Regions from separate parts of the Paenibacillus sp. WG02 genome, predicted to be linked through region 1. Evidence: riboswitches for the same ligand, from Rfam matches in the RefSeq annotation. Region 1 holds a riboswitch; the other holds the start of a gene.
The links. Region 1 has a riboswitch for cyclic di-AMP ahead of ACBP55_RS00950 (ubiquitin-like domain-containing protein). Riboswitches for the same ligand answer to the same signal wherever they lie in the genome.
Positions count from the first base shown of each region.

Region 2: linked by a shared signal. The riboswitch ahead of ACBP55_RS04520 (C40 family peptidase) and the one ahead of ACBP55_RS00950 (ubiquitin-like domain-containing protein) in region 1 are both predicted to bind cyclic di-AMP.

Region 1 covers NZ_AP036016.1:210,857-218,577, reverse strand. The annotation lists partial or broken gene ACBP55_RS00975 (small, acid-soluble spore protein, alpha/beta type) at 1-108, opposite strand, end outside; gene veg (biofilm formation stimulator Veg) at 214-489, opposite strand; gene yabG (sporulation peptidase YabG) at 784-1,656, opposite strand; gene rsmA (16S rRNA (adenine(1518)-N(6)/adenine(1519)-N(6))-dimethyltransferase RsmA) at 1,712-2,620, opposite strand; gene rnmV (ribonuclease M5) at 3,404-3,946, opposite strand; gene ACBP55_RS00950 (ubiquitin-like domain-containing protein) at 4,160-5,299, opposite strand; cyclic di-AMP (ydaO/yuaA leader) riboswitch at 5,593-5,778, opposite strand; gene ACBP55_RS00945 (ABC transporter ATP-binding protein) at 6,061-6,801, shown strand; gene ACBP55_RS00940 (ABC transporter permease) at 6,798-7,721, shown strand, end outside.
Region 2 covers NZ_AP036016.1:965,091-972,811, reverse strand. The annotation lists gene yyaC (spore protease YyaC) at 129-662, opposite strand; partial or broken gene ACBP55_RS04540 (glycosyltransferase) at 750-1,091, shown strand; gene ACBP55_RS04535 (glycosyltransferase family 2 protein) at 1,073-1,834, shown strand; gene ACBP55_RS04530 (stalk domain-containing protein) at 1,991-3,445, shown strand; gene ACBP55_RS04525 (hypothetical protein) at 3,442-4,101, opposite strand; gene ACBP55_RS04520 (C40 family peptidase) at 4,285-5,181, opposite strand; cyclic di-AMP (ydaO/yuaA leader) riboswitch at 5,184-5,343, opposite strand; gene ACBP55_RS04515 (permease) at 5,410-6,006, opposite strand; tRNA gene ACBP55_RS04510 (tRNA-Gly) at 7,241-7,311, opposite strand; tRNA gene ACBP55_RS04505 (tRNA-Pro) at 7,331-7,407, opposite strand; tRNA gene ACBP55_RS04500 (tRNA-Arg) at 7,424-7,500, opposite strand; tRNA gene ACBP55_RS04495 (tRNA-Gly) at 7,509-7,583, opposite strand; gene ACBP55_RS04490 (AIM24 family protein) at 7,686-7,721, opposite strand, start outside.

The sequences.
Region 1 (7,721 bases):
TGTTCGGATGCCCTCCCAGCCCTCACGCTGCACCACATCATAAAACCCTAGATCTTTGGCTAATTCATATTTAAAGCTTTCAGACATGATCCCTCTTCTGCGACTCATACTTGGAACCTCCTTAGAGTTTTGCTATAGTATGCCCAACCAGGTAAGGTCCATACAAATGCAAAAACAGACCCTCTGGGTCTGCTCATATAGGAATGCATTAAGCTAATGTTGGATGTAGGTGATACGAACCTGTCCATCGTCATTACACACGGTAACTTCAACGGATTCGGTAAGGATATCGGCGTAGCTGTACGACACTCGTTTGAAAGCGTGGGATTCTTGATCTAATTTCACAATAAACACAGAAGGGTAGGTTTCTTCTAAAACACCAGAACGCTCGACAGTCTTTCGACGGCCACCATTCGCTCTTAACATGATCTTCTGCCCAACGTGGGGCTCCAAACTGCGTTTGATCTCCAACAGCGCATTTTTTGCCATTGTCAACTACCACCTCTTTCCTAGTTTATTATAACCGATTCAGACAGGCATGTCAAACGAGGTCAAATATTATATCAGCACCACATTCCTGTTGTCAACGGCATTTTCGCTTAATTTTCGAAATCCCCCTCTTACAGGTTGTCTCCAAAGTTCGCAAATTATTCACACTTTTCCACTAAAAAAAGAACACTTACCCCATCCTCCTCCTCCAAGGAGTCGAATGACAGGTAAGTGCTCTACTGCATACCGTATGTTTTGTCGGTTCATGTCGCATTAGATGTCCAAAAAGAACATTTAAACATGATCTTCCGTATGCTGAATCCCCGGAACCCCCATGCGATAGCTCCCTCTCGTCTCTACCCCGCCTAAACCATCCAATCCTGTCACCGTCAATTCAACGATATCCAGCATAGATATGGTATCCTTCACGGAAGTATACGACAGCTTAGCGGCGATACAAAGCGGATCTAAGGCGTGAATGAGGATACGCGCAGGAGAACTCGCAAAATTAGCTCCAGCCCTCAGCAAGGCCTCAAAATGGGACTGACAAGCACCAGCTATAATAATCATGGAGTCCCGGTTGCGCTCATACTGCCTAGCGATCTGCACGGCATTCACAAAGTTTTGTGAATTCTTATAGCTGGAAAGGCTGCTTGGACCTCCACTTTTACGATGCTTAAGTATTCCGTCATGACCGGTAACAACTACAATGTCTGGCCTAATTTGAGGAAGCAGCCTGTGAAGAGCTTCCGCCATTTGTGCTTCTGGAACATAAAATCCCTCGGCTGGCACTCGCAATTCCCCATAGATCTGCATACTTTTACGCAAGTAAGTTGGATCACCGTCTAGGTGAAGCACTTTGCCAGGCACTTCGAAGTAGCTTTTATCGATATTTTGCTTATGGTTTATTGAGAGTTGGTTCTTCTCCTGCAGCTGCATCTGGGATACCGCCAGACGCCGGAGCGACTCCCGAAACTCGGGTGAACTCGATCGCGGATGATCCATGACATCTGCCGGATTTGAAATGGTCAAATCAACTAGAGGCGCATCCGCGAGCAGCCTATAATCCACACCACGCAGGATAGCTCTCAGCTGCTCTATGCGCTCAATCTTAAACATGACGTCGCCGCCATAGGATTTACGGGTAACATAGTCTCCTTGCCTCATCGCACAAATCCCCTCCTAGGGGTATCCTATGGCGAGACTGGGCATTTGGTGCGGGTTATTTGCAGCCGTGCGCGCGAAGAGCCGACGACAAGCGCGCGAATTCTTCCATACTGAGCGTTTCGCCGCGACGCGAAGGCTCTATGTTAATGCCGAGCAGCAGCGCTTCCAGCTCAGGCTTGTTTTCTTTCGTGAAGAACCTAGCAGCTAGGTTATTGTAAAGGGTTTTGCGCCGCTGGACGAAGGACGCCTGGACGACGGCGAAGAAGAAGTCCACATCCGCCACCTCGACCGGCGGGGTTTGGCGCACACGCAGCCGAATCACGGCGGAGTCGACGTTCGGCTGCGGCACGAAGACGGTGCGCGGCACGATCGTGACAAGCTCCGGCTCGCAGTGGAACTGCACGGCAATGCTGAGGCTGCCGTAATCTTTGGTGCCCGGGCGAGCCGCCATGCGGTCGGCCACCTCTTTTTGGATCATCACGACGATATTCTCCAAGGGAAGCTTCTCTTCAAGAAGCTTCATGATGATCGGCGTCGTGATGTAGTAGGGCAGGTTGGCGACGACACTGACGCCGTCCATGCCCTCGAAGTGCTGCCGGAACAATTCCGGCAGGTCGGTCTTCAAGATGTCCCCATGGACAACGGTAGCATGGGGATAGGGCTCCAGCGTCTCGTCCAGGATGGGCAGCAGACGCTGATCGATCTCGACGGCCAAGACGCGTCCAGCGAGCTTGGCCAGCTGCTGTGTGAGCGCCCCAATGCCGGGGCCGATCTCAAGCGCAGCCTTGTTCGGCCCGAGCTCTGCGGCCATGACAATCTTGCTTAGGATATTTTGGTCAATTAGGAAGTTTTGACCTAAGCTCTTCTTAAGCACCAGACCATTTCTCTTGATAATTTGTTTCGTTTTACTTGGCGTAGCCACGTCATCGGCTGTTACAATCACTTCATTGTTGGGTACATTCATGATATAGACCTCATTATCTATAGGTTCTGGATTTCACATTCTTCATTGTCACTCAAAATCATTCAAAGTCATTCAAAATCAATTAAAATCAATTAAAATCATTCAAAAGAGTTTTGAAACTCTGCGCCAAATCTCATGCAATTATTTTCTAAGTGGCATCTTACTGAAATTCGGTATGCATAGTCTTGTAAGCTCATGAGAGTGCTGTATGAAATTCAGTTGAAGATGTTGGAGAAAGTGCAACAATTGCTGTTTAAATCCCGTCAATATTCTAGAATGTTGCATTTGGTACAACAATTGATACCTCATCCAGAGCTTTTTTCCACAAATAGGCAAGAAGTGTTGTACAAACGAGACCGTCGATTTATTCATCCAATTTTGTTCTACTTAATGGTGTCATACATCGGGATCAAGTCATATATGCCCGCTTAAGGTTGCTGGATGAATGAATCCCTCAACGCGGTAGAATGATGTTGTAAATAATACAACAATTGCTGCCTAAATCTCGCCTATTTCCCTTCGATGTTGCAGAATGTACAACAATTTTGCCCAATATAGAGCATTTAGCAACAAATGAGCTCAAAATGTTGTACGAAATACAACTTCAAGATGCAAAATAGCCTTTTGGCGTGTGAATTGTTGCAGAAAATGCAACATTTAACCACTATAGCCCATCTGCCATCACGAAAGCTGAATGACTCTAAAATCGCGCACTTTGGAGTTATGACTACCAGTTGTAAATCAATCGACAGTCTCCAAACTACAACATCAGCAACATCCATTCTACTTATCAGCTTCCAAATGCTCCAAAGCCGCCTCAAATTCCTCACGCGAGATCTGAAACATTGCACAGCGCTTATAAAACTGCTTGCCATTGCAATAGCCAATTCCTAACGCTTTACCCACAATCAGCCGGCGAGACGCCGCCTCTGCATGAACAATCAACCCTGCGGTCACGAGATCCGCCATGGTCAGCTGTGAAACCGCACCATCATATTCCGTACGAAGGCTCTGAAGAGCCTGACGGATCGTCTCAGGCGTCGCATTCTCGACGCCAATATCACCCTTGTACTCAGCCTGCTCCTGCGTAATGAAGGCATGCTTGCAGCCAGGCACCTTGGCTGCCACAATCTTCCGAATCCGTTCACCAGCGTGATCCGGATCCGTGAATATAATAACGCCTCTGCGCTGCTGTGCAAGTGCAATACGCTTTAGCACGGCTTGCCCAATCGCAGAACCGCCAGTTTCAATTGTATCCGCCTCTACCGCTCGGCGAATAGCAGCTGTATCGTCTTTGCCTTCGACGACAATCACTTCTTTAATCATAAGCGGTTCCCTTCCCAGTACCAAGGATAAACGACTCCGTCGTCCTTCTGGTACGAGCGCGCGTTTGTCAAGGTTGATGCGGAGCTAAAGTATAGAACTTATACTTCCATATTCAACGCAGAAAAGAAGAGGGGTCCCCTCTTCTTTTGCCCAAGTTGTTACTTGGCAACGTATATATATGACATTCTTCCCGCCGAAACAGACGTTTACACGTTAATTTTCAGACGGCTTTTTCGGTCCTACCACATACACGGTGTACCCTTGCTTCGTTCCGAATTTATTGGCATAACCATGATCTTCAAAGAAGACATCAATCATTTGACCTTTCACACCGCTGCCAATATCTTCAGCACGGCGGAAGCCAATGCCCTCAATGTAAACCCACCATCCCAATGGGATCACTTTCGGATCAACCGCAATCGTGCGGCCTTCTGTCACGGTAGTCCCCGTATAGGTTTTACCGAAACCAGGAGATCCTTCGGACTTACCTGTAGATTCAGCGTCTGCCGAATAAGCAGTCAACTTCACATTCTTCAGGATTTGTTTGTACCCAAATGTTACACCATTCTTCGAAACCTCATCCACACTAGGTGAGGATGACGAAAGAACAACAACTGGGTTTTTCGTGCCAACGGACACGACTTTATTAATACTTTCTGTTTTTACTTCTTCACCCACAACTGCTTCCGCGACTAGAACACCATCTTCGAAAGTCTTTTCTTTCTTCTTCAAGAGTACGCCCTCTTTACCTTCTTGGACGACTTGCTCTTTGCCTTTGAGCAGCGATGCGTCGCTCTTCTTTTCCGTATCGAACGCAATCGGTTCAGTTACTTCCTCCGTCTCTTTCTTCACACGGACGATTTTGATTTCATCGCCTGAGTTCAGAGCGGTTGTCGGTTCGGGAGTTAAACGATCGTGCTCCCCAAGTGCAATATGTAAACGTTGCAATGCACTTTCAACCGTTCTTGCAGTTGTGTAAACAGTGGTGGTCTTTCCATCAGCAGTCAATTGAATCGGTGAGGCATGTTCGATGACAATTTTGTCTCCACCCTTGATTGTTGTCGTTGGCGCAGCAGAAATTTCATCGTGTTCACCAATCTTTATGGCTTGTTCATCCAGTAGGCGTTGCAGGACCCATTGTTTCGTTTGCACAACGGTTTCTTGTCCATTCACAACCACGGATACGCTCTTGGTAGCCGTACCGTACAACAACACCAAAAACATGAAAGTCATTGCGATTGAAATTATGGCTAAGCTTAAAATCAAACGCAAGTTTTCATGCTTCCATCGCAATGCGAAGGACATGCTGGATGATCGTTTTACATGGGTCTCGCTAATAGAGATACTGCCCACTTCTTCGGTCCTCCTTCAAAGCCTCGCCGCCAGGTTACAGCATGATTAGATTTGACGCGACTAAGGTTTTTTAGTTTAACTTAACGTGTTCGCCATCAGCAGTACGGTGCTATACCGCTGCCTTCTGGTCGTCCCACACCAGTTTGCCTATTCAACATTCATATGAATTCCGGGCAATTTTTAGTCGTCCGAAATGTGTATAGCCCTTTATGAAGACAAAAAGCCAGCAAGAAGAGGACTCTTCTCGCTGGCTTAGTTTGTATAGTAAAATACACAAATAGCACGCACGACAATCGTTACCTCTCTTACGCTTACGAGGTTAGCTGACGGATTCGGACGTGAGAGTCGCCCTACTATAAGCATACAAAGTACGCTCAAAGATTCACCCCTGTTACTCACTCTGTTCACTCAAGAAGCATGCTTCTTCAGCTTACAGTGGTTCCCCCGTTCCCATAAATGGAACTCAGCGAATGGAAAAATGGCAAATTGGATATTAAGTTATTATGAAAAGTATATTACGCTGTTAATCTTAACCTGTAAAGGGATTAACACCTACTAAAAAGGGCTAAACCGACTAAAATTCAATCAAATAGGCAATAAAACAGCCCTATTTCTACTTATATCTCACTATCACGTACGTATACTAACTCTTTTCAACTTTTCACCCCTAAACTAGGCTTAAATTACAAATTTGTTTATAATGATCGTATAGGAAAGCGATTCATAAATACCAATAATTTGCTAATCAGGGAGGCAATGAGATGGGCTCCATTCTACAAGTTGACTCTTTATACGGGGGATATTTACCAAATAAACCCGTTCTTCATGACCTAACCTTTTCTATTCGTCAAGGTGAAATGATGGGTCTGATCGGACTTAATGGCGCCGGTAAAAGTACCACAATCAAGAACATTCTCGGCCTGCTTCAACCGCAAAAAGGATCCATTCGAATCAACGGACTAACTTTAGCTGAAAATCCTGTATCCTATCGCGCCACCTACGCTTATGTACCCGAAAGTCCCGAGCTTTACGAAGAGCTTACGATCCGCGAACACCTTGAGCTAACCGCTATGGCCTATGGCTTGTCGAAGGAAGACTATTTGGCTCGATCCAGTTCTCTTTTGGAGCAGTTTCAAATGAAGGACAAGCTGAACAGCTTCGCCAGTCATTTATCCAAAGGAATGAAACAGAAAGTCATGATTATGAACGCATTTCTGATTGAACCCTCGTTATATATTATCGATGAACCCTTTCTCGGCCTCGACCCTTTAGCGATTCGTTCCTTGCTAGAATTAATGGTCAAAATGAAACATAAAGGAGCATCATTCCTCATCTCTTCGCATATTTTGTCTACGATTGAAAAATATTGCGATAACTACGTTGTCCTTCATAAAGGTCGCATGGTTGCTCAGGGTGATTTAGTCGAATTACGCGAGCAAACCGAACTCCCGGGAGCGTCACTAGACGACATTTTCTACAAACTCGTACAAGGGGATTCATGATGAGAAATATGGACATCAACACCCGTTCCTTATGGCAGCAAAGATTCGAATATTATATGAAGGAATCCATGGGCTATTGGCAATATGCAGCGCGCAGCAATTTCATCGGTCTCGTGTTGTTTCTTGTCATCATTTCTTCCTATTATTATGCAAAAATATTACAGCGTCTTCCGACAGATTATCCCTATCTGTGGATCGTGCTTTTGCTGCTCGTTCCGCTTCTATCTTCAAGCTCCATTCGTACATTGGTAAGAAAAGCAGACCGCATGTTTTTATTACGGATCGAACATCAAATGGGTGCTTATTTCCGAAGTGGATTCATGTACAGTTTGGCACTGCAAGCTTTTTGGACATTTATCGCCTGGGTTATTTTATGGCCGCTTTATCACCATTGCCTCGGCGCTTCAGAACAGCATTTCTTACTGATGCTTGCCCTACTTCTTCTATTAAAGATTGCTAATTTATTAGCGAGCTGGCAGGAAAGCCGCTTTGCTCATGAGCGTACACGTTTAGCTTCGGTTAGCTTTCGCTGGATTGCAACAACCGCTCTCATTTCGCTGCAATTTCTAACCAGCATTTTATGGGCAAGCGGGGCTGCACTGCTTCTCATTTTCGTATGGTTAGGAGCTGTTCATTTCGTATCTAAATACGTCATCGGCTGGGACTACTTGATCATCAAAGAAAATCAGCAGCAAGCACGGCTTTATGCCTTTTTCAGCTGGTTCGTCGATGTGCCTCAGATGGGAATGCGAATAGCCCGCCGAAGTTGGATCAGCGGGATAACACGGTTCATACCTTTTAGACAAGATGCTGCCTATTTGTATCTATATATGAAGACATTGCTGCGTACGGAGCTGTTCGCGATCATACTGCGTCTCACCCTGTTAGGGGTACTAGCTATTGCCGTTTCAAGCAGCGGT
Region 2 (7,721 bases), 750 kb from region 1:
CTTGAACAACCGCAAAATCCTTTTTACCGAAACATCCTTTAACTTCGCTTTAGGCCGATTCCTATCGGAAAGCCGCCCCATACTACCTGGTCCCACGATTCATCTCTCCGTTCTACCTAAGCTGCCTTCTAAATGGGAAAAGCATGCTCGATTGCCTTGGATACTTCATCTGCCATCTTCAACACGCTGTACAGCGATGTCGTTTGTAGAACACTATACTGTCTAGGCCCGTCAGCATTGACGATAGCCGCGATCGTATAATCCCCGACTTGAGGCAGCACCTTCCCTACTGACTTTCCCGGAGCCAATGGCTGATTAGACACCTGATACATGCCCACTGACAGCTTCTGTCCCAAACAAGCATCAATCGCTATTACCACACAGCCAAGCGGAATTTCCTGCAAACGCGCTGCTAAGTTACTCGCATCACAAGGTGCTTCAAGTGTTCCTATCACATGCGGATACCCCAGTTCCACAAGTCTGCTCCCGACAAGCGGGCCCAGTGCATCACCTGTTGATCGATCAGTTCCTATACATACAAAAGCCAACGAATCCGGCTTCATCACCGACTTATTCCCAATCGCCTTGAGAAAGATGGCCAACTGTTCGCCATTCATCTTTTTCCAATACTGCTCCCGCGGTTTAGTCCCTTCTTCCCCCATCAGATCCTCCCTTAACACGCATCCAGCAAAATTTCCCCTCACTCCTGATGAATGATATAATGCGGTCAACTCTATTCTTTCAAGATTATGCTTACGATGCAAGTTTTGCTAAGCAAAACTTTAAGGAGGCACACCATGTCCACCCTAGGAATGATCGCGATCCTGACCCTCCTCTACTGGCTTTATATCACTTTCGATGTGCATAAAGGTATACATTTGCTGCATACACTGCCCAAATCCACGAAACTCCCGGACAAGCCTCCCCTCGTTTCGGTCATTATCGCCGCCAAAGAAGAGGAGAGTACCATCCTAGAAACCGTCCGGCATCTTCTCACGCAAAATTATCCGCGCCTCGAGATCATCGCCGTCAATGACCGCTCTCAGGACGCTACCGGTGTCCGGCTTGAGAGCTGCGGAAGTGGTCACAGCACAAAACGGATATACACACACCGCTGCAAATCATTCACATCACCTCTCTGCCTGAAGGCTGGCTTGGCAAAAACCATGCCCTCTACCAAGGGTATCAGCAAGCGAGAGGCCAATATTTGCTTTTTACAGATGCCGATGTCATTTTTGCACCAGGAACGATTTCAGATGCGGTTACTTATATGAAGGAACATGACGTACAGCATCTCACGTTGACTCCTAACATGATTGCTCGAAGCTCGCTACTTAGAGGGTTCGTTCATTTCTTCCTCTTCTCTTTTTCCTTATTCGTTCGCCCGTGGCGTGCCAACCTTGACAGCGCCCGTGAACCGGGCATCGGAATTGGTGCCTTTAACATGGTTAGCCGCAGCGCTTATGAAGCGATTGGCACGCACAAATCGATCGCCCTAAGACCTGATGATGACCTTCAATTAGGCATCTCCCTCAAACGAGCTGGATTTAAGCAAAAGGTTCTGTCCGGCAAACACATTCTACAAGTCGAATGGTACCGCTCCCTCAAGGAAGCGATCATCGGTCTGGAGAAAAACCTTTTCTCCGGCTTTTCGCTACAGCTACTCCATTGCTTTACTCGCTTGTTTGGGACAGCTCATCTTTTTTATATTCCCTTGGCTCGGCCTGATCTTCCTTTGGGACTGGAGAGGAGCCGCCTATGCTGTCGCTGTCATTTTACAAATATGGCTATACCGCAAGCTAATGTTCCGCCTCATGAGCAAACGCGGGGATGAAGCTTTCCTGCTTCCTGTCAGCGCCTCCCTGCTCCTTTATACGATCGTCCGCTCCGTTTGGCTAACTTGGAAACAAGGTGGCATCAATTGGAGAGGAACGTTCTACTCCTTGCGCGAATTAAAAAAGAAGTAAATTCAGAAAGGATGATAGCTGCTATGCCTCATGCGCGTTTCCGCATTCTTACTTACACCGCGATGCTCATCTGTCTGCTCTCAGCAGCCCTTATCTTCCCAGCATCTACTTCCGCACAAGGTACCGTTCAAACCCAAAGCCGAACGATTGCTTATAATGGCAAGTCGTTTACTGTACAATGGGTCACCGTCGATCTCACCGATCCTTACTTGCGCGTTAAGCCTGTAACGGCTGAGGACGGCATTGGTCATGATGAGCCCTTCTCCTCCATGTTAACGAGGAACCATGCAATTGCAGGGATCAATGGGACTTTTTTTGACGCCTATGAAAAGGATGATACCCAGCGCTACCCGAATGGTTTACTCATTGGCTCTGGTAAAATCATGCACTCCGGCGTTAATCCTGCCCTTCTCGTTCATGCCGACAAAACCGCTAGCTTACAGCGAATCCAAACGGAGCACCAAATAAGCGTTACTCATCAGAGCAAAGCCTACACATTCACAGCTTGGGGTGTGAACAAATATTACGGTGATTCCGCCAATGATCAAGTCGTCTGGTACACGCGCGCCTTTGGGCCGACTATCGATTTTCCTAACTCAACCAAAGTTGTCCTCCGCGAGGGCAAAGTTACAGCCGTAACGACGCAAAGTGTCGATATGCCAGAAGATGGACAAGTGTTCCTACTCGGAAATAGTGCCAATAATAAGACACACGTGCTGCCTAATATCCATATTGGCGATACCGTGAAGCTGACTTCATCACTTCATAATCAAGATACCGGAGCAAGCTCCATGCTTACATCGGTTGATGCTGCTATTGGAGCAGGACCTCATCTGCTTACCAATGGCGCTGTTGATTTGGACTTTGAACGGGATGGCTTTACCGATCCAAAAATCACAACGAGTGCGAACGTACGCAGCTTCATTGGGTTAGACGCTTCCCATCAATTTGTCATGGGGACACTTTCCACAGCTACGGTGGCAGATATGGCGCAGGTTCTTCTAAAGCTAGGTTTAACAGATGCGATGAATATGGATGGTGGTGCAAGTTCATCCCTGTATGCAAATGGCTCCATGCTGCGAAGTCCCGGTAGGGCGCTGAGCAATGCACTTGTCGTTGAGCGTCTAGATCATCCACAAATCCAATTAGAGGTAAATGGACAATTCGTACATGAGTTCAGAGGGTATTTATTGCAAGAAACAAGTATGGTACCCTTCCGGGGCATTCTAGAAAGAATTGGTGCTAAATTCGAATGGAACGGGACAACTCGTACATTAGCCGTTCATCATGGTTCTACTAATCTTGAGCTTCGGCCGGATCATTCCGTGATGACGGTGAATGGGCAATCGGTCGTACTCCCTGAAGCTCCTACCATACTAGATGGTCATATTTATATGCCCTTACGAGCCATTATTGAATCCTTAGGCGGACAGATCCAGTGGGATCCACAGCTTTACCGGGTTTCACTTCGTTTTTAGTGCACGCGATTCATTCGTACAATTCGGTAATACAGTTGGCTGCTCACCTCTTGCTCCACTTCCAAATAACCTTCCACATGCACATAATCACCCAATATAAAGGTGGAGGCATCGGCAGACCCGGAGTGTGTTAGAAAGAGGAGAGCGGCTTTATCATTTCCAACCACGAATCCCGTTTGCTCATTCACTTGAAACTTATCTAGAACCGTCCCATGGTGCGACCTTGCGATATGATGAAAGCGCCAAGACTGATCCTCTTTTATTAGAAAATAAAGCACGCGATTTCGCTGATTATTACTGAATTCCCTCGTCACGCCAATCATGCAAACCTTCTCGCCTATGCGAAGATACTCATCGACAACATACGATTTCAATCGCAATCGATGCACATTTTTATGCTGAATATAGGCTTCCATCTCTTCAATCGACCTTTGATCCTTCGGATCCTGTTTCGTTGCGTAAAAGACTTCTTTTATAAACGTATCCGTCTGTAAGCTTCTAGCCCCTTTGAATTGATTATACGTAAGGAAAAATCGATCAATGACTCCCCGAATCTCCTCTGGTATGGCAGGACCTTTTTCCACGATATACATGCTATTTGCTTTATTCGAATGTCTTTTTTTATAAAACCAACTTTTCCAGACACTTAATTGCATGCGGTTCGTGTCACCTGCTTTCTTCCAAACATTTCTTCATTATAGGCTAAAAACCATAAAATTTCGATAAAAATCGCAATATTTCGCATAAAAAAAGAACATCTGCCTTCTATGCTTTCATTCGAAAGATTCATAGAAAACAAATGCCCATGGAATTAATCCTTTTTTCACCACATGGCTTACTTACAAAACTCTTTTGGCTCCCACATATCTGGATCCCCAGTATGAACTGGCGAGACTATCTATCCTTACACCTCTTGACGTTGTCGCCGAAATGAATTGATCATTTCCCAGATAAATCCCTACGTGGTTCACACTTCCTGCAGCAAAAAACACAAGATCTCCAGCCTTCAAGTCCATAACCCTGGTTCCTGCTTCATCGTACATTTGGACCGCAGTTCTGGGTAGATCAATACCTTTAGCTTCGTACAAATAGCGTACAAATCCGGAACAATCAAACCCTCTGGGTGTTGTGCCTCCCCAAACGTATGGCGTTCCCATGAACGTATTTGCTGTTTGCACGATTTGATCAGACATGGACGGTATAACTGCCGCTGCTACCTTTGGAGCTGGTGCTGGTGCTGGTGGCGGTGCAATCCAAGCTGGTTTGTGCGACTTGCCATCGACATTCACCATTGCAATACGATTCGCCTCATTCCATTCAATCGGAGAACCGAATGTTTCAGTGATGAAACGTAAGGGTACATAAGTATTACCTTGATAAAGCGTCGGACTGCTTTCCAGACTAATCTTCTTGCTGTTAACGATCGCTTGCTTCTCGTCGGTTGTCAGTTGAATCATCTGCTGCTTGTTCACCAACGTGACCACAATTTCGCTTTCTTGCTTCGCCCAGCCTACTTGATAACCCAATTTCTCAGATAATACGCGTAGAGGAACTTGCAATGTTCCTGTGTTGTCAATAAATGGCTGTACTTCTGGGAACTGAACCAACTCATCATTGACCTGGACTTTTACATTAGATGCAGATGATGCTGCTTGAACCGATGGAGCCGTAAACATGGATACTGCTGCGCAAACAAGTGCGCATGAACAAATAAAGCTTTTTGTAAAAAGTTTCAAAAATTGTTCCTCCTTGAAGCCTCCGAGGTTAGTTGACGGGTTCGGGAAGAGGTTTCCCTAGCGCGCTCAGTTTATTAAAACAGCTGAGCATTCATTCACCCCAAATAAAGAAGTCCCCCGTACCAGAGCTTTTGCTGCTCCGAGATTCGGCATTTTTTGTCTATGTTAGACTAGCATAATTTGACTGTTAGTTTCAACTTTTGCGCAGTGGTAATAGTATCCAAGAAATTATAAGTGCAAGACAAAATCTGAAATAAAGGAGGCAATCAACAGAACGGCCATGACTCCCCCTGCAAGATGTGCACGCCATATGAAGTTATCGTCTGGTGTCTTATATTTTGACAGTTTAGCGGTATTACGAAGTGTGCGAAAGTAAAGAATAGCCCCTACAATCACGAGAATAATCTCAATAGCCGCACTCACCCACGGCCACTGCCACAGACTAAATCCTACTAATGGAAGTCCTCCAACATTCCCCGGTAAGAATGGCATATCTGCACGATGAACGAGAAGATCAAGTATCCAGTGACTGAAGGTAAGCACTCCTATAGCTGCGCCTCCTCTTTTCCCCCATAATTTCCAAGCCAATAATCCCGATAAGATAGCAATGAGCAGCGCCCCAACTAATGAGTGTGTGTAATCAGCGTGAATAATCCCTTCCCCATAACCCGTACCCAGGCTTGTATCGATCGTTTCAATACTAGAAAGAAATAAGGGTACAAATACAACGTCAAGCAGCTGAGTACTAAGTATGAGCGCCCAGATCGGCACCTCCGGTGTTCTTGCTTTCAATGCTGCAGCAAGCCCAAAATGTCCAGCAAACATTTACATTCCCTCCCTTTTCGAACGCTTGAGAACACGGCTTTCAAGCCATCCACCTAAAACTGTAAATAAGAGCATAAATACAATAAATGACATGTCGAGACCCATTCCTTTCTGAATACTAATATAATTAGTATTTTAACTAATATAATTAGTTTATGCAAGTGCTTTTTCAGCACAAAAAAGAAGAAGCCTGAACGTCATCGTTCAAGCTTCGATTTCATGCATATGTGATTATGTCTTGAGACATGTCTAATTCGATATCGGTCCACGTCCGTTTCAATGCGATAATGTTGAAATTATCACTTTGAGAAGTTATTACGCTTTTGATTTCGCTTGTTGAATGATTCCTCTATTCGCTCCCATTAGAACCAGGTCAGACCGCCATTGAATCTCCAGAGTAATAAAGTGACTGGCTCCGTACGAAAATCAGTTGTCAGAGTCACAGGCTTGGATTAGCCTTGGCAAGTGAATCATGCAAAAAGTACATCAAATTTCATAACAATGATCTCATTTCTCAATATTCCTGCATTTTGTACATCAAAATCAGCTGAATTCGAACGTTTGGGCTCACTTTGGGAGATTTTGCTGTACTTTCTGCAGCTTCTGCCTCTCAAAAGTACGTTTATATTCAAAATACATGCACTTTTTGCATCTGTATTAGCTCAAAATCAGGCTCATCTACTCCGTTGAATTCAAGGACCGCTTGCTTGTCCTCCACGGGTTATCCTTCGATGCCTTCACGTACGGGATGCTAGTTCTTTTCAGCTTATCCTTAAATTTTCACCGGTGTGATGCACGTCCTACTCGGGTTTAACCTTCGAAGCCGTCACGTATGGTCGAACCCCTGCGGATTCTCATCCCTTCCCGCACAAACAACTAAAGTTGTACTACGTACAACTTTAATCAACCAAATCAAGCATTTTCTCTGCACATGTTGCAAAAAATGCAACAATTTAGACCCAAAGTGGCCTTTTAGTACGAATTAAGGCTAAATTGTTGTACAGCATACAACATCTCTTGCTTAGAGAGTAGAAAGCCAAAGAAATTGTTGCACGAAGTACAACTTCCCACTTATAGACAAGAAAAAGCACTCATACAGGCTTCCTAAATCCGACCGCCCCCTTCACCCTAAACCATACAGCGAACCCAACCGCGTTAAATAGGGTGGAATCCCTTCGTTTACCCCAAAAGAAAAAAAACCACCCGAAGGTGGTCTTTCTTTCACTTGCTGTTAAGCGGGCGGCGGGAATCGAACCCGCGCGATCAGCTTGGAAGGCTGAAGTTCTACCATTAAACTACGCCCGCGTATTAATAAAGGGATTGATGGTCGGGACGACACGATTTGAACATGCGACCCCCTGCTCCCAAAGCAGGTGCTCTACCAAGCTGAGCTACGTCCCGATGCGTTTTATGAAAATGGCGCGCCCTGAGAGATTCGAACTCCCGACCTTTTGATTCGTAGTCAAATACTCTATCCAGCTGAGCTAAGGGCGCAAATGAGTTGGAGCGGAAGACGGGGATCGAACCCGCGACCCTCGCCTTGGCAAGGCGATGCTCTACCGCTGAGCCACTTCCGCATCGTATAATTGCATGTCATTCTCGCTAACGTTTCTCCGAGGCGACAAGGAATAATATATCAGGAATTGAGGACAAATGCAAATGTTTTTTCTTACCTTTTTTTATTTGATGAAAATACCGCCAAACGGCAGTACTTC